DNA from 3 places in the Dongia sp. genome. Region 1 is predicted to be linked to each of the others. Evidence: predicted binding sites of a transcription regulator. Region 1 holds the regulator's gene; each other region holds the start of a gene.
The links. Region 1 encodes PhoB, which activates phosphate uptake and scavenging genes when phosphate is short. Its sites were predicted from a motif close to TNTCATAAAACTGTCA; they were not measured.
Positions count from the first base shown of each region.

Region 2: ACH2CY_RS17625 (RNA degradosome polyphosphate kinase) is a predicted target of PhoB. The motif match lies at 5,111-5,126, and genes of this name have one in related genera.
Region 3: pstS (phosphate ABC transporter substrate-binding protein PstS) is a predicted target of PhoB. The motif match lies at 2,731-2,746, and genes of this name have one in related genera.

Region 1 covers NZ_JAYRKD010000002.1:270,225-277,840, forward strand. Annotated here, with positions in the region: gene ACH2CY_RS03065 (AmpG family muropeptide MFS transporter) at 1-329, shown strand, start outside; gene ACH2CY_RS03070 (SelT/SelW/SelH family protein) at 326-643, shown strand; gene ACH2CY_RS03075 (diguanylate cyclase domain-containing protein) at 626-2,794, opposite strand; gene ACH2CY_RS03080 (ABC transporter substrate-binding protein) at 2,825-3,829, opposite strand; gene phoB (phosphate regulon transcriptional regulator PhoB) at 3,935-4,681, opposite strand; gene phoU (phosphate signaling complex protein PhoU) at 4,674-5,378, opposite strand; gene ACH2CY_RS03095 (ATP-binding protein) at 5,586-6,764, opposite strand; gene ACH2CY_RS03100 (hypothetical protein) at 6,864-7,616, shown strand, end outside.
Region 2 covers NZ_JAYRKD010000018.1:1,286-8,901, reverse strand. Annotated here, with positions in the region: gene ACH2CY_RS17635 (hypothetical protein) at 1-1,308, shown strand, start outside; gene ACH2CY_RS17630 (Ppx/GppA family phosphatase) at 1,312-2,817, opposite strand; gene ACH2CY_RS17625 (RNA degradosome polyphosphate kinase) at 2,821-4,986, opposite strand; gene ACH2CY_RS17620 (PepSY domain-containing protein) at 5,257-5,910, shown strand; gene ACH2CY_RS17615 (SixA phosphatase family protein) at 5,968-6,483, shown strand; gene ACH2CY_RS17610 (CHAD domain-containing protein) at 6,490-7,616, opposite strand, start outside.
Region 3 covers NZ_JAYRKD010000017.1:24,803-32,418, reverse strand. Annotated here, with positions in the region: gene ACH2CY_RS17150 (hypothetical protein) at 1-104, opposite strand, end outside; gene ACH2CY_RS17145 (adenylosuccinate synthase) at 122-1,411, opposite strand; gene ACH2CY_RS17140 (ATP phosphoribosyltransferase regulatory subunit) at 1,424-2,530, opposite strand; gene pstS (phosphate ABC transporter substrate-binding protein PstS) at 2,871-3,929, shown strand; gene pstC (phosphate ABC transporter permease subunit PstC) at 4,035-5,018, shown strand; gene pstA (phosphate ABC transporter permease PstA) at 5,022-5,870, shown strand; gene pstB (phosphate ABC transporter ATP-binding protein PstB) at 5,867-6,664, shown strand; gene ACH2CY_RS17115 (LysE family translocator) at 6,661-7,287, opposite strand; gene ACH2CY_RS17110 (PhzF family phenazine biosynthesis protein) at 7,350-7,616, opposite strand, start outside.

The DNA of each region.
Region 1 (7,616 bases):
AGGGGCATGACCTGATCTGGCTGGGCATTGCCATCAGCGCCGACAATCTGGCCGGCGGCCTCGCTGCGGCGGCTTTCGTTGCCTATCTCTCCGATCTTTGCAACCGTGCCTTCACGGCGACGCAATACGCCTTGCTCACCTCTTTCATGGCCTATGGCCGCACCCTGATGTCGAGCGGCAGCGGCTGGCTCGCCGATCACATGCCCTGGGTCGAGTTCTGGGCGGCGACGGCGCTGATGGCGATCCCGGGCCTGGTCTTCCTGGTCTGGATCACGCGTCTCTATCCCAACGAGAAGAAGCTGGTGCCGGACCAGGCGCCGGCGGAATGACCGATCTTCCGCGCATCGAGATCGAGTATTGCACCCAATGCCGCTGGCTGCTGCGCGCGGCCTGGATGGCGCAGGAGCTCCTGACCACTTTCGAGACCGAGATCGGCGGCGTGACCCTGGTCCCCGGCACCGGCGGTATCTTCGAGGTGCGCAGCCCGGGCGAAAACGGGGCCAAGCTACTCTGGTCGCGCAAGGAAGCGGGGCGTTTCCCGGATATCAAGGAGTTGAAGCAGCGGGTGCGGGATGAAGTGGCGCCCGAAAAGCCGCTCGGGCATTCCGACAAGAGGCCGGATCCGTCAGCTCCGGGCGGTTGACCGCGCGCGCCGCGGCGGCGCGGCCTCGGCGCCGACATGCACCGTTCGCACCGCGAAGCGGTTGCGCCCAGCCTGCTTGGCGGCATAGAGCGCGAGGTCGGCTTCCTTCAGGAGATCGTCCGGGCTCGGCATGCTTGTGGCATCAGGCGCCGCCATGGCGAAGGTCGCAATGCCGATGCTGGTGCCGATCTTCATCGTCCCGCTGCCGAGTTTCACCGGCTGTTCGAGGGTCTGGAGCAGCTTTGCGGCGATGCGTTGCGCGACCTCGGCCGCATCCGGGGATGTCAGGACGATGACGAACTCGTCGCCGCCGAGGCGCGCCAGCCGGTCCGATGCGCGCACCGCGGCGCGCAGCCGGCCGGCAAAGATCTTCAGCAGCGCGTCGCCGACGTCGTGACCCTGGCTGTCGTTGATCTGCTTGAAGTGATCGATGTCGAGATAGAGGATCGCGCCGCTGGACTGTTCCGCCAGCCAGCCCTGGTAGTCGGCCTCCAGCGCTTCGACGAAACCGCGCCGGTTCATCAGGCCCGTCAGCGGATCCGTCACCGCGGCGTGGCTCAGGTCCACCTCGCGGGCGTGCCGCTGGGTGACGTCGACGCCGACCGAATAGTAGCCCTTGATCTTCCCGTCGATGCCCACGTCGGGGATGAAATGCTGTTCGAAGACCCGCGCGCGGCCGTCGGCGCCGGTGCGCGACCAGGTGAAGATCGTGCTCTCGCCGGCCAGCGCGCGCTCGGCATGCGGCAGCCCCATTTCGAAGATCACCGGATCCACCACTGCCTGCACCTTCTGCCCGATCACCGCCGCCGGGTCGAGCCCGAGCGCGCGGTAGTGCTTGTTGCAGAACCGGTAGACGAGATCGCGGTCGATCACCGCGACCGTGACCGGCACCGCATCGGCGATCGCCTGCAGCATGGTCGAGCCTTGCTTCAGCTCGAGATGCGCCAGCGCCAGCTTGGCGTTGATCTCGCCCAGCTGATGCTCGCGTCGCTTCAGGTCGGTGATGTCGGTCCAGATCCCGACCGTGCCGCCGTCGGCGGTCTTTCGCTCGTTGACACGCATCCACTGGCCATTGGTCCATTGCACCTCGAACGGGCGCGCCGGCGGGTTGCGATGCAGCGCCAAGCGCTTCTGGAGCCAGGCGTCGCGATCCTCCAGCGCCTCGGTGGCGGTCAGTTCCGCCGCGGCGAAGGCGCTGAAGATCTCCTCGAAACTGCGGCCCTCGGGATTGCCGAACCGCGCCCTGGTTCCCGGATCGGTGAAGCCGGCATTGCAGGCGACTAGGCGGTCGTCGGCGTCGAACAGGGCAAAGCCGCTTTCCATGACGTCGACCGCGGCGCGGAAGCGTGCCTCGGCCGCCTGTCGCTCGCCGGCTTCGCGGATCAGCTTGTCGTTGGCGTCGCTCAATGCGCTGCGCGACTTGCGGAGCCTCTCGTGCATCGCGTTAAAAGTCTGCGCCAGCCGGCCGAACTCGTCCCGGCCGAGGCTCGGCAGCGGGACGGCTTCCTGACCCTCGCCGACCGCGGTCATCGCCCGGCCGAAGCTGTCGATCGAGGAGACGATGCGGCGCTTCACCAGGAACAGCGCCGCAATCGCGCCGGTCATGGCGCAGAGGCACAGCGCCAGCAGGACCGCAAGCTGGGTGACCTGGGCGGCGACGGCTTCGTTGCTGCGATCGACCAGCCGATGCGTGATCGCTTCCATGGCGCGGAGGCGAATGATGATGCTGCTGGCGATCAACCGCGAAACTTCGGGCTGCTGCGCCGGACCGGAGACCGCCCGGCCGGAATTGGTCCAGCGCTGGAACAACAAGGCGATGTCGACGCTGTTGTGGCGCAGGCGATCCTGCAGCGCCGCCTCGTCGGGCTGGTGCGGCAGGCCGGCGAGATCGTCGATCGACTGGTTGAGCGCGCGCTGCACCTCCAGCCACCGGGCGATCGGCCGCTTCTCCCAGTTGAACTCGATCTCGGTGGTCAGCTGGTTCAGCTCGAGCACGCGCTGGATCGCGAGATCCGCCGCTTTCGAGGTGCGCAGGGCCGCGTTCACCGTCTGCAGCGCATAGCTGATCATGACGGCGCTGACCACGACGATCGCGCCGAGCAGGCCGATGCTCAGGCGAAGCTTGGTTCTGACGCCGATGGCGGAGATCATGCCCGAGATCATGGTTGCGCGGCCGATCGTCTAGCGAAGATAGGTGACGCGGCTGGCATCTGCCGCCTGCAGGGCATTGGGGGCGAGCTCCGCCATGAAGTCGGGCATCGGGGTCGAGGCGTCCTGCTCGGTCAGCATCCGCCAATGGCCTTCGAGATTGGCGATCAGCGCCTGGTCGAGGCTGAGGTCGAAGGCATAGTCCGGCCACATCTCGGCGATGGTCGCGCGGTCGATGCCGATCGCCTGCGCGGCGATGGTGATCGCGGCTTCTTGATTCGCGGCGACGAAGCTCTGCGCCTTCAGAAGCGCACGGATGAATCCCTCGACCGCCTGCGGATTGGCGTCGAGAAAGCCGGCGAGAGCGACCAGGTTCCAGGTCTCGAGATAGGTTCCCTGGGCATAGAAGATGCGGGTGCGCTGCCCGAGCGCCTTGTCGGCATGGGCCCGGATCTCCTGCCAGCCGGAAAGCGCATCGACCGTGCCGGCGGCGAGCGCCTGATGGGCATCCTTCGGGGTGACGGGCACCGCCTGGAGGTCGCTCTCGGCCAGCAGGTTCGCCGCCAGGAAGACGTTGAGAAAATACTCGCTCGCGGTGCCCGGGCAGAAGCCGACGCGCCTGCCCTTGAGATCGGCCGGCGCCCGGATCGGGCTTTGATCCGGCACGATGATGCCGGTGTTGCGCTCGGAGGTCTCGACGGTGGCGACGATCCGCGCCGGAACGCCGGCGGCGATCGCCCGCACGAACGGCGCCTCGGCGACCATGCCGAGATCGGCCTGGCCCTTGGCGACCAGCTCCAGCGCTTCCTTGCCGCTGTTGGTCTTGATGGTCTCGAGCGCGATGCCCTCGGCGGCGAAGTAACCCTGGTCGCGGGCCACGTAGAACAACGCCGAGGCGACGGCCGCGGAATCGGCGACGACTATCCGGCTATGCACCGGCTTGGGTGCAAGCGTGCGCCAGGCGAAGACGCCGCCCGCCGCGACCAAAGCGGCCGCGCCCAGCAGGATATTGCGTCGCGAAGAAAGCGCCGGGTGCACCGGGATTTCGCCCCTCTCGTTCTTGAGAGGAAGAAGTTCCGATGATTCGCTTTAAATTCCCTTAATTTCGCCGTGAAATAGGGAAAATTGCCTTGCCGGTGCCGCTCAGCCCTCGACGTCGAGCGAATAGCCGGCGGCGCGCACGGTGCGGATCACGTCGGCGGCGCCTTCGATGTTGATCGCCTTCCGAAGGCGCCGGATATGCACGTCCACGGTCCTCGGCTCGACATAGATGTCGCGGCCCCAGACATGGTCCAGGAGCTGCTCGCGCGAGAACACGCGGCCCTGGTTCTCCATCAGGAAGCGCAGCAGGCGGAACTCGGTCGGGCCGAGATGCACATCCTTTTCCATCCGTTTCACCCGATGGGTCGCGAGATCCATCGAGAGATCCTTGTAGGCCAAGGTCTCGGTCGAGAGCTGCGGCCGGGCCCGGCGCAGCACCGCTTTCACCCGCGCCATCAGCTCGCTCGGGCTGAACGGCTTGGTCACATAATCGTCGGCGCCGACCTCCAGGCCCCGAAGCTTGTCGGCCTCCTCGCTCTTGGCGGTGAGCATGATCACCGCGATCGATTTCAAATCCGGCAGGCGCCGCATCTGCCGGCAGACCTCGATGCCGGACAGGAAGGGCAGCATCCAATCCAGCAAAACCAGGTCCGGCTTGGTCTCGCGGATCAGGGTCAGGCCCTCTTCGCCGTTCTTGGCCTCGAGGACCCGGTAGCCTTCGCTTTCGAGGTTGTAGCGCAGCAGCGCCAGCAGCGCCGGCTCGTCCTCGACCACCAGCACGGTCGGCCGGTTGGCAGGGTCGCGATCAGTCTCCCGTCCGTTATGCGCGGGACGGGTGCGGTCAGCCATCGAGTGCAACATTCGTGGTATCGCCCTTGGGTCTGGTTTCATCGATCGTGCGGCCGAGCGCCAGGAAGTGGACGGTCTCGGCGATGTTGGTGGCGTGGTCCCCGATGCGTTCGATGTTCTTGGCAATGAAGAGCAGATGGGTCGAAGGCCCGATGTTCCGCGGGTCTTCCATCATGTAGGTCAGCAATTCGCGGAACAGCGAGGTGTAGAGATCGTCGATCTCCTCGTCGCGCCGCCAGGCGGCGACGGCCAGCGCCGCGTCCTTCTCGACATAGGCGTCGAGCACGTCTTTCACGATCTGCTGCGCCAGGCGCCCCATCCGCGGAATCGAGGAGACCGGACGCAACGGGCCGAGCTGGTTCAATTGCAGCGCGCGCTTGGCGATGTTCTTCGCATAATCGCCGATGCGCTCGATGTCCGAGGAAATCTTGATCGCGGCCACCACCTCGCGCAGATCGGTCGCCATCGGCTGGCGCAAGGCCAGGATGCGGACCGCGAGATTGCCTGCTTCATGCTCCATCGTGTCGATGCGGCGGTCGCTCTCGATCACCTTGCTCGCCGCCTCGGAATCGCGCCGCGCCAGGGCGTCGATCGCCTGGGCGAGCTGCTCCTCGGCCAGGCCGCCCATCTGGGCGATCTCCTGCACCAGGCGTCGCAGCTCGACGTCGAAGCTCTTCACCGTGTGGTCATGGGCCATGTTCGGATTCTCGGTCGCGGCGTCCAAAGCTTTGTTCGGCATAGATACTACCGTTTTGTGACAGTTTTATGAATGCCCAAGGCAAGCACCATGGACTCGGACGCAGCTGTCCGCGCCCGGCAATTTAAGTCCCTCCAATGACGCGAATGTTGCCCTTGTATGACGCTTCCGTGACGAAGCCCAAAGGGCCGGTCCGGGGCGCGCGCCTCAGCCGTCGGCGGGCAGGAACAGCATGAAACAGCTGCCTTTTCCGGGCTCCGACTCGATATCCAGGCTGCCCCGGTGCCGGTTGACGATATGCTTCACGATGGCGAGGCCGAGCCCGGTGCCGCCGAGCTCCCGGGAGCGGGCGGCATCGACCCGGTAGAAGCGCTCGGTCAGGCGCGGGATATGCTCCTTGGCGATGCCTTCGCCCTGGTCGGTGACGCTCAGCGAGATCATCGCCTTGGGCGAGCGGATGCCCTGCAGCTTTTCCCGGCAGGCGACCGGATCCTCGATCCGCTCGAAGCGCACCCGGACCTCGCCGCCCTCCGGGCTGTATTTGATCGCGTTATCGACCAGGTTCTGGATCGCCTGGGTGAGCTCGTCGGAATCGCCGGGGATGGTCGGCATCTCGGCCAGGCCGGGAAAGGCGATCTTGATCTGGCGCTGCTCGGCCTTGAGGGAGAGGCTGTCCCGCACCGTTTTCAGGATGTTGCCGAGATCGGCCCGGCCCGAAGGCGGCTGGTGCTCGTTCATCTCGATGCGTGAGAGCGACAGCAGCTCGGAGACCAGCCGGTTCATGCGCTCGGCCTCGCCGCGCATGATGCCGAGGAAGCGCTGCCGCGCCAGCGGGTCGTCCCGCGCCGGCCCCATCAGCGTCTCGATGAAGCCGAGCAGTGCCGCGATCGGGGTCTTCAGCTCATGGCTGACATTGGCGACGAAGTCGCGCCGCAAGGTGAGCGCCCGTTCGGCCGCGGTGGTGTCCTCCAGCAGCACCATCACCGAAGCCCCGGCCAGCGCCGGGCGGATCGCCTGCAGCCGCGCCACCAGCCGGCGCTGGCCGCTGCGGCCCTGGTTCTCGGGCAGATCGACCGGCTCGACCGGCCGGCCGGCCTCGCAGGCCTCGACCGCGTCCACCAGCGGCGGGTGGCGCAGGAAGGCCAAGAGGTTGCGTCCGGTGATGGTACCGCCGAACAGCTTGCCGGCGGCGGCATTGGCGGCCACCACCTGGCGGTTATGGTCCAGGGCGAAGAGCGGCGCCGGGATCGAGTCCAGCATGCGGCCGAGCGATTCGATGGCGGCGCCGTTGACCAGAACATCGGTCCCGGCAACCGGGGCCGGGCCCTCGGCCTTGCGGCCGCCCTGGGCACCGATCGAGGATAGAATCAGCTTCGGCAAACGCATGAGAACCCACATAATGTCCGCTGTATGCAGGGAAGCACGCCCGGGCGATTCGAGCGGCAACCAAGTTAGCGGAATTCCATTGGTCGAGGGGAGGATGTCATGAAAACTTCGCAGAATCACAAGGTCCGGCTGCTGCTCGCCGCGAGCGTCGCCAGCCTGATGGCGTTCACGGCGCCCGCCGTCCTCGCCGAGGACGCCGCGCCGACCACCACCCAAACCTATAAGCCCTGGGCCGGCGCCGCCGGCCAGCAGATGAAGAGCATGATCGCGGAATTGAAGACCAAGATCGCCGCGGCCGAGCAGTCGCAGGCGGCATCGCCCGACTTTCTCGAAGATTTGAAGGCCACGGTCTCGAAATACGAGGCGATGCAGAACTCCGGCGGCGCCGCGGCGCCGGCCACCAAGATCTTCTTCGACGATTTCAGCGACGGCGACTTCACCAGCAACCCGACCTGGAAAGTCAGCGCCGGCACCTGGGCGATCGACCAGGGCGGCACCAACAAGGGGCTGGTCAGCAAGGTGCGGCCGCAGAAGGTCAATCTCAACAACGTGCTCGGCGCGCTGCTCTCGAACCAGCAAGGCACCGCGCAGAACCAGTTCGCCTCGATCTACACGCCGGTCAAGATCCCGAATGCCTTCAGCCTCAAAGTGACCTTGACCTCGAAGGACAAGCAGGGCGGGCTCAACCTCGGCGCCTATCAGGGGGCCTCGGGCTCGACGCTTTACCGCATGGTCTACCAGCCGGGTGCCGCACCCGGCATCGCGATCCAGAAGGTGACCGCGCAAGGTGCGACCACGCTCGGCGGCTTGAACAGCGTCGTCAATCTGGAGGACGGCAAGCCGCATACCCTG
Region 2 (7,616 bases), on a different contig from region 1:
GAGGTGAAGGCGCGCCACGACGTTTTCTGGGGCCTCGCGGTCGACAACAACCACTATCTCAACACGCTCTGGCTCTGGGTCGTCGGCGCCGATGCGCCGGTCCTGCTGCAGCGTGCCTTCTCGATCGCACTCGGCGTCGCCACGGTCGCCGCCGCCGGCCTGGCGCTGTGCCGCACGGGTGTTGCCGGCATGTTCTGCGCGATGATCCTCTTCGCCGTCAGCTATCCGATGGTGAACTACGGCTCGGAGGCGCGCGGCTATGCCGGCCTCATCCTGATGACCCTGCTGGCGATCCTGCTGACCGAAAGCGCCACGGCGGGCTCGCTCCGCGACCGGCGCCGGCTGGGTTTCGTCAACCTGGCCGCCGTCCTGTTCCAGCCGATCGCGCTCGGCGGCATCTGCGGCCTGATCCTCTGGAGCGTCTGGATGAACCGGCCCGCCGCCAAGCCGGACTTCGCCGCCCTTCGCCGACTGATCGTGGCAACCGAGGCCACTTTCTCCTGGACCGTTAGGCTGCTGATCCCGGTGGCGGCACTCATCACCTATGCGGTGCTGCATGCCGAGGGCTACCGCATCGCCGGCACCGATCCCTTCACCGCCGCGGGATTCGTCGCCGGCTATGGCGGGATGCTGCATCTCCTGCTGGGCCTGCCCGATGCCGCGCCGGACTGGGTTGCGCTGCTGATCGGCGCGGGGGTCTGCGCGCTCGGGCTGCTCTTGGCGCGCCGCCGGTCGCCGAATTTCGCGGCACTCACCTTCATCTTCCTGGTGGTGCTGCCGCTGGCGATGTTCATCGCGCGGCTGCCCAACATCCATTTCCCGCGCTATTACCTCGCCTCGGCGGTGGTCTTCCTGCTGGTGCTGGCCGATCTCTTCGCCGCGGCCTGGGCCCGTGGCGCGGTCCTGCGATTGCTGGGCGCGGCGCTGCTGCTCGCGATCGCGATCGGCAATCTTGCTGACGTGTCGCGGCTGCTGCGCGACGGCCGCGATCAGTCCGCCACGGTCATGAAGATGATCGCCGGCGCCGGGCCGGTGCTGGTCACCTCGGATCAGGACGTCCGCAACCGGCCGATCGTCGAGTTCTTCGCGGCGCGCTTCGACCTGCCGCTCACCTATGTGCCGACCCAGGAGATCTGCGCCAAGCAACCGGAATGGCTGCTCTCGAGCTCACTCGATGCCGAGATGCCGGAGACGCTCGACACCTCGATCGTCGGCTGCCCGAAGATCTACCGGAAAGAGGCCTCCTTCCCGCAATGGGGACTCTCCGGCCTGCCCTGGACCGTCTATCGCGCGGAGCACCCGCAGTAGGGATCAGGCGATCGCGGTCGCCAGGCCGAAGGCGCGCCCCGCCGCATCGAGGCGGCGCTGGATCGCCTCGCCGAACAGCGCCTCGCCGCCCTTCGGCAGATGCAGGGTCAGTCGCGCGCTGGATTTCTCGATCGAGGTCAGGCCCAGCATATGCTCGGTGCCGCCGCTCAAGGCATAGGCCAGCCGGATCGTGGCGCCGACCCGGGCGGCGAAGGCCATGTCGTCTTCGGTCAGCAGATGCCGGACCGGATCGAACTCCGCCGCATCGGCCGACCCGCCGTAGCGGATCGCCAGGATCAGCGCCAGGGTCACGCGCTCCGCATGGGTGATGCCGGCGACCGGCAGGCGCAGCGCCCGCATGAAGGCGTGCTCGGCGCGGTAATCCGGGTGCTCCCGCCAGGCGATGTCGGAGAGGATGCAGGCCGCCTCGCGCAATCTCGCGCGGGCATGGCCTTCGCTCCGGAACAGCGGCAGCAGCCAGTCGTCGAGCTGGTCCATCACCTGGCCGAAGCGCCCTTCCGCGCCGGCGAGATCGGCGCAGCCGACCAGCAGCGGATCGGCGCTCTGCGCCTCCTCGTCCAGGCGGCTGAACAGGAAGCCTTCGCGCAGGCCATAGGCCGAGAAGAGAATGAGGCTGGGCTTGGTCAGCTTCAGCAGGCGCTCGAGCACCAGCACGCCCAGGGGCAGAGTCTCCATGCGGCGGCGCGAGACGCCGGCGATGTCGGCCAGCGAACGCTTGCCGAGGCGGCTCAAGAGCTTGGCCAGGTCCTCGGCTTCGCGGCGCTGCATCCGGTATTCGTGGATGACCCGCAGCGGGTAGTCGTTCTGCTCCATGTGGATGCGGGCGAAGCCGCGCCAGGTGCCGCCGACCGGGTAGAGCGTCTTGCCCTTGACCTCGTCCAGCCAGTCCAGCTTCTCCAGCTGCTTGTCGATCAGCTTCTGCGCGGCGTCGAGATCGCCGCCGGTCGCTTCCACCAGCCGCAGCGGCCCCAGCGGCAAGGTCACATGATGGCCGATCTTGCCCTTGTTGATCGCAACCAGCTCCAGGCTGCCGCCGCCGAGATCGCCCATCAGCCCATCGGCCTCCGGCACGCCGGCAATGACGCCCATCGCAGAAAGACGCGCCTCTTCCTCGCCGCTGACGATCCGGACCTTGCGGCCGGTCTTCTTCTCGATCTCGGCGGTGAAGGCCTTGCCGTCGCCGGCATCGCGCACGGCCGCGGTCGCCAGCATGTCGATCTCCTCGACCCCCATCGCCTCCGCCATGGTGACGAAGCGGGCGATGTTGACCAGGGCCGCCTTGACGCCGTCCGGATTGAGCTGGCCGGTTTTCTCCAGGCCCTTGCCGAGCCCGGGCTGGGCCTTCTCGTTGAAGACCGGCACGGGGCAGCGCGATCGCTTGTCGAAGACGACGAGTCGGAGCGAGTTGGAGCCGATGTCGATCACGGCCACGCGGCCGGGCCGCGCCGCCCGGGCAGCAGCCGCGGCTTTCCGAAGCGATGCAGTCAAACTTTAAGCCTTCTGCAGCAGGTCGAGCTTTGGTGCTTTCTTCTGCTTCTTAAGCGCGGAGCCGCGCCCTGACAAGCTTGGATTGGTCATGAAGTAGGTATGGGCACTGAAGCCCTCCTTGCCTTCCGGCGGGCTCAGCCGGCGATACTCGCCGCTCTGGTCCATCTCCCAGCTTTGCAGATTGTCCTTCAGGTTCGCGACCATGATCTGGTCGAGGATCTGCTGGTGCACGGTCGGGTTCTCGATCGGGACCAGCAGCTCGAGTCGGCGGTCGAGGTTGCGCGGCATCCAGTCGGCCGAGGAGATGAAGACCTTGGCGTTGCGCGAGGGCAGCGCATGGCCGGCGCCGAAGCAAACGATGCGCGAATGCTCCAGGAAGCGCCCGACGATGCTCTTCACCCGGATATTCTCCGACATGCCGGGCACGCCGGGGCGGAGACAGCAGATGCCGCGCACCACCAGGTGCACCTTCACGCCGAAGCCACTCGCCTTGTAGAGCGCGTCGATGATGCCGGGATCGACCAGGGAGTTGACCTTGCCCCAGATGTTCGCCGGGCGCCCCGCCTTGGCATGCTCGATCTCGTCGTCGATCAGCTTCAGCAGCGTGGGACGCAGGGTCATCGGCGCGAAGGCGACCTTCTCGGTGCCCTCGGGACGGGCATAGCCGGTCATGTAGTTGAAGATGCGCGCGGCATCGTGACACAGGCCTGGATCGGCCGTGAAGAAGCTCAGGTCGGTATAGACCTTGGCGGTGATCGGGTGGTAGTTGCCGGTGCCGTAATGCACATAGGTCCTCAAGTTGGCGCCCTCGCGGCGCATCACCATCGAGACCTTGGCATGGGTCTTCAGCTGCACGAAGCCATAGACCACCTGCACGCCGACCCGCTCCAGGTCGCGGGCCCAGCGGATGTTGGCGGCCTCGTCGAAGCGGGCTTTGAGCTCGACCAGGGCGGTGACCGACTTGCCGGCCTCCGCCGCCTCGATCAGCGCCTTGACGATGGGCGAGTCTTCCGAGGTGCGGTAGAGCGTCTGCTTGATCGCGACCACGTTCGGGTCGCGCGCCGCCTGGAGGATGAACTGCACCACGACGTCGAAGCTCTCGAACGGGTGATGGACGACGATGTCCTTCTGGCGGATGGCGGCGAAGCAGTCGCCCTTCATGTCGCGGATCCGCTCCGGGAAGCGCGGGTTGAACGGCTGGAACTTCAAGTCCGGCCGCTCGTCGATGATCAGCTTCGAAGTGGCCGGGAGACCGATGATGCCGTCCAGCAGGAACACGTCCTCGCGGCTGGCATCGAGCTCGTCGATGATCTCGGCCAGCAGGTCCTCCGGCATCTCGGCATTGACTTCGAGGCGGATGACCGAGCCGAGGCGCCTGGCTTTGAGCGCGGTCTCGAACAGGCGGACCAGGTCTTCCGCCTCTTCCATCACCTCGATCTCGCTGTCGCGGATCAGCCGGAAATAGCCGTGGTCGACCAGCTCGTAACCGGGGAACAAGCGGTGGAGATAGAGGCCCACCAGGGCTTCCAGGGTGAGGAAGCGGACATTCTTTGGATCGATGCCGGGAAAGCGGATGAAGCGCGGCAGCTGGTTCGGCACCGGGATCAGCGCCTTCATCATCTTGCCGTCGGAGGTGTTCTTCAGCTGCATCACCATCGCAAATCCCTGGTTCGGGATGAACGGGAAGGGATGCGCCGGGTCGATCGCCATCGGCGTCAGCACCGGGAAGATCTGGTCGAGGAAATAGCTGTCGAGCCATTCCTTCTCCGCCGCCGAGATTTCGGCGACATCGACCACATAGAGTCCGTTGTCGCGCAGCTCCTGGCGGAGCGTGCGCCAATGAGTCTGCTGGTCGCGCATCAGCTCGCCGCTGCGCTGGTTGATCGCCGCCAGCTGCTGGCGCGGGGTCAACCCGTCGGCGCTGACCGCGGAGACGTTGGCGCGCACCTGGCCGCGCAGGCCGGCGACGCGCACCATGAAGAACTCGTCGAGGTTGTTGGCCGAGATCGAGAGGAAGCGCAGGCGTTCCAGCAGCGGGTGGTTCTTGTTCCCCGCTTCTTCCAGGACCCGCTCGTTGAAGGCGAGCCAGGAAAGCTCCCGGTTCACGAAGCGGCTGAGCTCGCCCTGATAGGCACCCGCATCGTTCGCCGGCTGCTTCTGCTCGTCCAATTCCTTGATCGCCGTATCGGCCACTGCTGCTCCTCCGCCGGTCTCGCGCCCCGGCCCTATGGTCCTGTCGAAGCTAAGACATTTAATTGGTCAATTCATCCCGCATCGTTAATTTCCGCCCGGCCTCAACAAAACTGTCACCTTCGGGACTTATCGTTCCTTCAGATTACGAATGATTCTTAATTGCTCTAAAATCGCACCCGATTACCGACCGAACGGAAGCGAGAATATGGGCTTGAAATCAGACGGTTATCAGCATCGCAGGAGGCCATGGCCATGCTGTGGCGGATCTTCGTCATCCTCCATCGCTGGGTCGGGCTGACGATCGCCGCCTTTCTCTTCGTCTCCGGCCTGACCGGCGCGGTAATCTCATGGGATCACGAGTTCGCCGAGCTCATCAACCCGCATCTGGTCGAGGCGCCGGTGGTCCAACGGGGGCCGCGGCCCCTTCCTCGACCCGCTGGTCCTGGCCGAGAAGCTGGCGGCGGACGAGCCCCAATCTTACGTCACCTATGTGCCGCTGCATCCCGAGGCCGGCCACAGCCTGCCCTTGGGGGTCGAGCCGCGCTTCAACCCGGAGACCCAGGACCTCTACGAGACCGGCTACAACCACGTCTTCTTCGATCCGGTGACCGTCCCGGCGGCGAGCATGATCCCGGCCTCGGCTCCGACATCCTCTATTTCGACAGCGCCGACGGGCGCTATATCGGCGACTGGATTCCCTGGCGCGGCACCGCCGGCGATCTCTTCATCCAGATGCAGTTCCCGGTGCATTCGGGCCGCATCTTCAGTATCCCCGGCCGCATCCTGATCTCCGCCATGGGCCTCGGCGTCGCCATGCTTTCGCTCACCGGGAGGGGTGATCTGGCTCCGGAAGCGGCGCGCCCGCCCGGCCCTGCGCCGGCCGTCCGGCGTGACACATGAGCGCAACATGGTGAGCGCGGAGTAGCCCCTCCGCGTCACTGTGCTAGTCTCGCGGCCATGAAGACGCTGATTCTGATGCGCCATGCCAAGTCGGCCTGGGGCGATCCGCACCAGAAGGATGCCGACCGGCCATTGAGTGGCCGCGGCCGCAAGGCGGCACCGCAGATGGGTGCCTGGCTGGCAGGCCAGGGCTATCGGCCCGATGTCGTGCTTTGCTCGACCGCGCAGCGGACCCGCGAGACGCTGGATCTGATGAAGCCGAGCCTGCCGGCCGACGCGGTGATCGAGTATGCGCGGGCGCTCTATCTGGCGCCGCCCCGGGAGATGCTGACCGAGATCAACAAGGTGCCGGCAACGGCGGCGACGGTCCTGCTGCTCGGCCACAATCCCGGCATCGGCAGTCTTGCCGCCCTGCTCGCCGGCAGCGGCGATGCCAAGGCCTTGGCCAATATGCACGGCAAGTTTCCGACCGCGGCGATAGCAGTGCTGGGCTTCGACGTCGCGCGGTGGAGCGATCTGCCGACGGGCAGCGGGAAGCTGCTCGCCTTCATGCGGCCGCGCGATCTGGACTAGAGGCATCTAGCCCTTCGCGTCATTCCAGAAGCGTTTTTCATCGGCGAAGCTCTTCCACACACCCTCGAAGCCAGCGAGGTCGCGGTCGATTCGCGCGGTCTGCCAGCCGAGCACCAGGCCTTGCAGCAGATTGGCGTCAGCCGCCGCCATGCCGCGGTCGACCATCAGGCGTTGCGCCAGTGCACTCAGGACCTGGCGGCTGACGAAGGCATCGTTCAAGGAACCGAGGCTGTCCTGGATCGCGGTCAGCGACGCGATGTATTTCTTGGTCGGCTTGGGCTTGAACAGCGAGTGAAAGGCCTCGGCGGCGTAGCGCATCTTCTTCGCCAGGATCCGCAGCCGATGCAGCTCGGGCTCCGGCAGCAGATCGTAGCGGCCGCCGAGCCGCATCAGCCGCTTGTGCCGCGATTGCAGCAAAGGCCGTGCGAAATCGCCGACCGGGGCGCCCAGCCGCGCCCGCGCCGAGGCGCGGCGCCAGTCGCCGGAATGGAGCTGGCGATAGAGCTGGATCAGCATCGCGACATAGCGCGGGTTCTCGATCGCGAGATGCGCCGCCCGCCGCGCCTCGGCCCGCGCGGTCTCGGCGGTCTCCATCAGCTGCTCGAACGCCGGTTGCGCACGGAGCCGGTTATGGATCGGCTGCAGCGTCTCGGCGATCAGCACGTCGAGATCGCGGGCCGGACCGAACTGGCGCTGCATCCACCGGAGGTCGATCGAGATCATGGCCTGGACGTCGTCGTCCACCAGGTCGCGAAAGGCGCTGACGATTGCGCGAAGGCGGCGCAGCGCCACGCGGAACTGGTGGATCGCCTCGTCATCCTCGGTCGAGAGCACCGCCTCCTCGTTGGCGCGGAGCTGGTCGAGGCAGTTGTTGACGATGGCGACGAAGGCCTCTTCGGTCGAAAGCTCGGGCGAGAGGGTGATCGGCTGCGCCTTGTGCGGCTCCGGATCGCGGCCATCCGCCAGGGCATAGCCGCGGGCCGCCTTGGTCTCGGCGCCGAGCCGGACCGGCACCTCCTCGGCCAGTTGCAGCGCCAGCTGCTCGGCGAGGTCGTAGAGCGCGGCGGGGTCGCCGGATTTCAGCTCGAGCTCGATTTCCGCGATCGGCAGGCGCCGCCCGCCGGCGGTGATGG
Region 3 (7,616 bases), on a different contig from region 1:
ATCGGAATGCGACCGCGCTGCTTGAGCGACCAGAGCGACAGCGCCAGCAGCACAATCGCCGCGACTGCAGCGTAGAAGAAGAGCGAATGGGTCGGATCATCCATGATCCACCGCCTTCGCCTCAATCCGCGAAGGGGTCGGTCACCAGGATGGTGTCGTCGCGTTCCGGGCTGGTGGAGAGCAGGGCGACGGGCACCTCGATCAACTCCTCGACGCGGCGGATGTATTTGATCGCCTGCGCCGGGAGCTGCGCCCAGGAACGGGCGCCCTTGGTGGATTCCTTCCAGCCTTCGATGCTCTCGTAGACCGGCTTCGCTTTGGCCTGAAGCTGGGTCGCCGCCGGCAGGTGATCGACTTCCTGGCCGTCGATAGTGTAGCCGGTGCAGATCTTCAATTCCTCGAAGCCGTCGAGGATGTCGAGCTTGGTGAGCGCGATGCCGTCGATGCCCGAGACTTTCGCCGACTGGCGCACCAAGGCCGCGTCGAACCAGCCGCAGCGGCGGCGGCGGCCGGTGACGGTGCCGAACTCGCGGCCGCGCTCGCCGATGGTCTCGCCGATCTTGTCGAAGAGCTCGCTCGGGAAGGGACCGGAGCCGACGCGGGTCGTGTAGGCCTTGGTGATGCCAAGGACATAGCCGACCGCGCGCGGGCCGATGCCCGCACCCGCGGCGATCTGGCCGGCCACGGTGTTGGACGAGGTCACGTAGGGCGAGGTGCCGTGGTCGATGTCCAGCATGACACCCTGGGCGCCTTCGAACAGGATGCGGTCGCCGCGGCGACGGCGGTCGTTGAGCTCCTTCCAGACCACGCGGATGAAGGGCGTGATCTTCGGCGCCACTTCCCGGAGCTGCTGGATGAGCTCGCGGCCGTCCACTTCCGGCGCACCCATGCCTTTCAGCAGCGCGTTGTGGTGCAGCAGCAGGGCCTCGACCTTCGGGGCCAGGCTGTCGAGATCCTGGAGGTCGCAGGCGCGGATCGCGCGGCGGCCGACCTTGTCCTCATAAGCCGGGCCAATGCCGCGGCCGGTGGTGCCGATCTTGGCGGCACCCCGCGCTTCCTCGCGCAGGATGTCGAGCTTGGAATGCAGCGGCAGGATGAGGGCGGCATTCTCGGCGAGTGCGAGATTGTCGGGCGTCACGGTGACGCCCTGGCCGCGCAGGGTGTCGATCTCCTTCAGCAGCGCCCAGGGATCGACCACGACGCCGTTGCCGATCACCGAAAGCTTGGAGCGCACGATGCCCGAGGGCAGCAAGGAGAGCTTGTAGGTCTGGTTGCCGATGACCAAGGTGTGGCCGGCATTATGGCCGCCCTGGAAGCGCACCACCACGTCGGCGCGCTCCGAGAGCCAGTCCACGATCTTGCCCTTGCCCTCGTCGCCCCATTGGGAGCCGATCACTGCAACATTCGCCACGCCTCTAAACTCCTACTTCAGTTCGGCCAACTCGCCGTCGCGCCAGAGCCGCGTGCAGCCGAGCCGCCACGCTTCCACCGCATCATCCTTCACCGCTTCCAGGCCCTGGATCGTCACCCAGCCTTCGCCGCGCAGCTTCTGCGCCTGCGTGGCCGGCGTGCCGTTCGGCACGAAGACGCGGTTCGGCGCCGCCGGCGCCGGCAGCGCCCGCTGCAGGGTATCGAGATAGAGCGTGAAGCCGGTCGCAGGTTCGCCGGCCTGGTTCACATAACGGCCGCCGCGCCCGAAATCGCCGCGCACCGCCGGCGCCAGCAGCGAGAAGGTGACGCCGGTGTGATACTCGAAGCCGCGGTGATCGGTGGGATCGATGGTGAGCGTGAGGTCGGGCCGCGCGGCGCGGATCAGCATCACCACTTCGCGCAGCCGCTCGCGCTGCTTCGCGGCGGAGCCCTGCAGCGGCAGCGCGTCGAGCGCCTCGATGGCGGTGTCCGCCGGACCGACCGCATGGATCAGCGCCTCGAGCAAGGGCGTGAGCTCGCCGGCCGCCTGGCGCACGGCGGTCATGTCCTTGCGATCCAGTGCCGCGATCAGGTTTCTGGCATCGCCGATGCCGGCTTCCCACAGCAGCGCCGGCGCCAGGGTCGGCACGTTGAGATCGACCACCAGCTCTTTCACGCCGACCGCGTTCAGCGCTTCGGCGCCAAGCAGGATCACCTCGGCATCGGCCGCGGCGGCGGTGGTGCCGATCAACTCGACGCCGGCCTGGCCGATCTGGCGCTCGGGGCGCATCTGCTCGCCCTTCACCCGCAGGACCTGGCCGGCATAGGAGAGGCGAATCGGCCGCGGCGCGTTGGTGAGGCGGCTGGCGGCGATTCGGCCGACCTGCGGGGTGATGTCGGCCCGGAGCCCCATCATCCGCTGCGACACCGGGTCCATCAGGCGGAAGGTGTCCGCCGCCATGGCCTCGCCCGGGCCGGAGAGCAGGCTGTCCTCGAACTCGATCAGCGGCGGTTTGACGCGCTCGTAGCCCCAGGCCGCGAAGGCCGCCATTAACCGTTCGACGATCGCCGCCTCGAAGCCGGCTTCCGGCGGCAGGCCGTCGGAAAGGCCTGCAGGCAAAAGGAATCTTTCGCCGGGTGAGGACATCGGGCGCCCGATCTCTGGGGTCAGGGGTTGGCATTAATGCCCAATATTATGGGCCGGTGGATATCGGCTGGGTGGTAGCCGATTTCCCGCCCTCCGGCAAGCCGGGCCATCCCCCTGGGCATCCCCAGCCAACACCCAACCTTCCCCGATTTGACATATTTCCGTTCGATCACTGTCATCAAAGTGCAACCGATCCTGCCTAGCTTCCAGCCCATCGCGTGGGTCGCTTTTTAGCAACGTCGTAGGAAAACGACGGTCGTTGATGGGGACCGGCGCGCAGATTTCTGCGTTCCGAAACGGAGGAGAGGCTCCTATGAAACTGGATTTGACCCGCTTTATCGCGGCAGCTGCTTTGTTCAGCTCCGCGGCGCTCGCCATCCCGGCGGCCGCCACCGCAGCCGACATCTCGGGTGCCGGTGCGACCTTCCCGTATCCGATCTACGCCAAGTGGGCTGACGCCTACCACAAGGAGACCGGCGTGGGCCTGAACTACCAGTCGATCGGTTCCGGCGGCGGCATCAAGCAGATCAAAGCCGACACCGTGACCTTCGGCGCCAGCGACATGCCGCTGAAGCCGGAAGAGCTCGAGAAGGCCGGCCTGACCCAGTTCCCGACCGTGATGGGCGGCGTCGTGCCGGTGGTCAACCTCGAAGGCATCAAGCCGGGTGACCTGGTGCTCGACGGCGCGACCCTGGCCGACATCTTCCAGGGCAAGATCACGACCTGGAACGACCCGAAGATCCAGTCGCACAACCCGTCGCTGAAGCTGCCCGACCAGGCGATCGCCGTCGTGCACCGCTCCGACGGATCGGGCACCACCTTCATCTTCTCGACCTATCTTGCGCAGGTCGGCAGCGACTGGAAGGACAAGGTCGGTGCGAACTCGGCGCTCGAATGGCCGACCGGCATCGGCGCCAAGGGCAACGAAGGCGTCGCCGGCAACGTCGCGCAGACCGCCGGCTCGATCGGCTACGTCGAGTATGCCTATGCCAAGCAGAACAACATGACCTTCGCCAAGCTGGTCAACAAGGACGGCAAGGCGGTTGCGCCGTCGGCGGCGGCCTTCCAGGCGGCGGCCGGTGCGGCCGACTGGGCCAACGCGAAGGGCTTCTACATGATCCTCACCAACGAGCCCGGCGCCGAGAGCTGGCCGATCTCGGGTGCGACCTTCATCCTGGTCCACAAGGAGCCGAAGGATCCGGCCGCGGTGGCCGAAGCGCTGAAGTTCTTCGACTGGGCCTACAAGAACGGCGACGCCATGGCGGACGAGCTCGCCTACGTGCCGCTGCCGGACAGCCTGGTGGACCTGATCAAGAAGAGCTGGTCCGAGAACGTGACCTCCGGCGGCAAGCCGGTCTACGCGGGGATGTAAGTCCACCGCCCGCAGGAAGACAAACGCGCGGGGAGTCGGCCAACCGGCTCCCCGTTTCGTTCGCTACCCGCCTCACCTCCAACCTGCTATGGATCAAGCGTCGAGATGACCGAGATGTCCCTGAGCGGAACCTTGACTGCGACCGGCGAAACCAGACCCAGAACCAGCCCCGGTCCGATGGGCGACCGCGTGCTCCACGCCCTGACCTTCGGCTCGGCGTGCCTGGTGCTTCTCGTTCTCGGCGGCGTGTTCGTCTCGCTGATCCACGGCTCGATCCCGGCTTTGCAGACCTTCGGCTTCGAGTTCCTGGTCAGCCAGAGCTGGAATCCCGCGACCGACAAGTTCGGCGCCGCGGCGCCGATCTACGGCACCCTGCTGACCTCGGCGATCGCGCTCCTGATCGCGGTGCCGGTCGGCCTCGGCATCTCGGTCTTCCTGACCGAACTCTGCCCGGCCTGGCTGGCGCGCCCGATCGCGATCGCGATCGAGCTCCTGGCCGGCATTCCCTCGATCATCTACGGCATCTGGGGCCTGTTCGTGTTGGCGCCGTTCCTGCAGCGCAATTTCCAGCCTGCCGTCATCGACTTCTTCCACGGCGTGCCGGTGCTGGGCAGCCTGTTCGCCGGGCCGCCCTACGGCATCGGCGTGTTCACCGCGGCGCTCATCCTGGCAATCATGATCCTGCCCTTCATCTCCTCGGTGACCCGAGACGTGTTCGAGACCGTCCCGTCGGTGCTGAAGGAAGCGGCCTACGGCCTCGGCTGCACCAAATGGGAAGTGGTGCGCCGGGTCGTCATCCCGCATACCCGGGCCGGCGTCATCGGCGCGGTCATGCTGGCGCTCGGCCGCGCCCTCGGCGAGACCATGGCGGTCACCTTCGTGATCGGCAACGCGCATAAGATCGCCGCCTCGATCATGGCGCCGGGCACCACGATCTCGGCCACCATCGCCAACGAGTTCACCGAGGCGACCGGCGACATCTACACCTCGTCGCTGATCGCCCTCGGCCTGATCCTCTTCGTCGTCACCTTCATCGTGCTTGCCGCCGCGCGCTGGATGCTCCACCGCATGGAAAAGCAGGGGAAGTAAGCCATGGCGAACGCTGTACTCCCCGTCCGCCGCCGCGCCCGCAGCAGGCTCATGATGGGCCTCTCGGTCGGCTCCGCCCTGCTCGGCCTCGCCATGCTGGCGATCATCCTCGGCACCCTGCTCTACAACGGCATCAGCGGCCTCAGCCTCGCGGTCTTCACCGAGATGACGCCGCCGCCGGGCGAGGAAGGCGGCTTGCTCAACGCGATTTTCGGCAGCGTGGTGATGACCGTGATCGGCATCCTCATCGGCACGCCGATCAGCATCCTGGCCGGCACCTACCTCGCCGAATACGGCCGCTACCGCCGTCTCGCCCATATCGTCCGCTTCATCAACGACATCCTGCTCTCGGCCCCTTCGATCGTGGTCGGCCTGTTCGTTTATGAACTCCTCGTGACAACCATGGGACATTTCTCCGGCATCGCGGGCGCGCTGGCGCTGGCGATCCTGGTGATCCCGATCGTGGTCCGCACCACCGAGGACATGCTGCGGCTGGTGCCGGATACGCTCCGCGAAGCCGCTGCCTCGGTCGGCACGCCGCGCTGGAAGATGATCGTCTCGATCGCCTATCGGGCGGCGCGCACCGGCATCACCACCGGCGTGCTGCTGGCGGTCGCCCGCATCTCCGGCGAGACCGCGCCGCTCCTGTTCACCGCGCTCAACAACCAGTTCTGGAGCGCCAATTTGAACCAGCCGCTGGCCAGCCTGCCGGTGGTGATCTTCCAGTTCGCGCTCAGCCCCTATGAGGACTGGCAGCAGCTCGCCTGGACCGGCGCCCTGCTGATCACCCTCTCGGTGCTGACCCTCAGTGTTTTTGCCCGCATGCTCACTGCAAAGAAGGCGCAGCGATGAACGCCGAATTTCTCCCCGAAACCGTCCGCAACGCGGCCGGCAAGGAAAAGATCTCGATCCGCAACCTCAACTTCTACTACGACCAGACCAAGGCGCTGAAGAACATCAACCTGCCGCTCTACGACCGGGCGGTGACCGCGTTCATCGGCCCGTCGGGTTGCGGCAAGTCCACCTTGCTGCGCATCATCAACCGGATCTACGAGCTCTATCCGAAGCAGCGCGCCGAGGGCGAGGTGCTGATGGACGGCGAGAACATCCTGACCTCGAAGGAATCCGCCGACAGCCTCAGGTCCCGGGTCGGCATGGTGTTCCAGAAGCCGACGCCCTTCCCGATGTCGATCTACGAGAACATCGCCTTCGGCATCCGGCTCTACGAGAAGCTCTCGAAGGCAGAGATGGACGAGCGGGTGGAATCGGCGCTGCGCCGCGCCGCCCTCTGGGACGAGGTGAAGGACAAGCTCCACACCAGCGGCCAGGGCCTCTCCGGCGGCCAGCAGCAGCGCCTCTGCATCGCCCGCACCGTGGCGGTGAAGCCCGAGGTGATCCTGTTCGACGAGCCCTGCTCCGCGCTGGATCCGATCTCCACCGCGAAGATCGAAGAGCTGATCGACGAGCTGAAGGTCGATTACACGATCGCGATCGTGACCCACAACATGCAGCAGGCGGCGCGCTGCACCAACTTCGCCGCCTTCATGTTTTTGGGCGAATTGATCGAGTTCGACACCACCGAGAAGCTGTTCACCTCGCCCTCGATGCCGAAGACCCAGGAATACATCACCGGCCGCTTCGGCTAACCGAGCAGCAAGCGACCGGCGATCAGGAGAAACACCGCGGCCTGCAGATAGTGCAGGCCGCGTTTTGTTTTGGCGCCCTGCCCGGCGAGCGCGGCACCCGCAGCGCCGAGCGCGCCCAATGAGCCGTGGAACAGCGTGCCGATCACGGCGAGCGCGCAACCCAGGGCCACGAACTGCACGAAGACCGAGCCCGACCCGGCATCGATGAATTGCGGGATGAAGACCAGGAAGAACAGGATCGCCTTGGGGTTGGCGATGTTCGAGGCGAGGCCGCGCACGAAGATCGCCCAGCGCGAAGGCTCGGCGCGGACCGCCGCCGTCGCGGGTTTTTCAGCGGCACTGCGCAGGCAGTTGATCGCGAGATAGATGAGGTAGGCCGCACCCGCCCAGCGGATCGCATCGAACATATCGGGATATTCAGAAAGCAGGCCGGCGAGGCCGAAGGCGCAGACCAGCGTGAAGATGAGATCGACCACGCCGATGCCCAGGGCCGCCGCGACCCCGCCGCGCCAGCCATAGGCGGCGCCGCTGGTCAGCACGAAGGCCATGTTGGGGCCGGGCGTGATCATCAGGATCATCACCGCGCCGAGGAAGAGCAGGAAGGTTTCGGGGTCGATCAACATGGGTAGCGAGTTTGTGGCCCCCTCCCAGCCTCCCCCGAAGTCGGGGGAGGGGCGCACCGAGATCAGACCGTGATCTGGCCCTTCATCACGGCGGTGGCAAAGCCGGCGATCTTGACGCGGTCGCCTTCGAGTTTCAGCCAGAGGTCGCCGCTGCGCTTGGAGACTTGCCTGGCGTGGAAAGTGTTCTTGTTCAGGAGCCGCGACCAGAAGGTGGCGAGCACGCAATGCGTCGAGCCGGTGACCGGATCCTCGGGGATGCCGGCGGTGGGCGCGAAATAGCGGGAAACGAAGTCGATGCCGTTCTCGCCGCGCGCGGTCACCAGCACGGT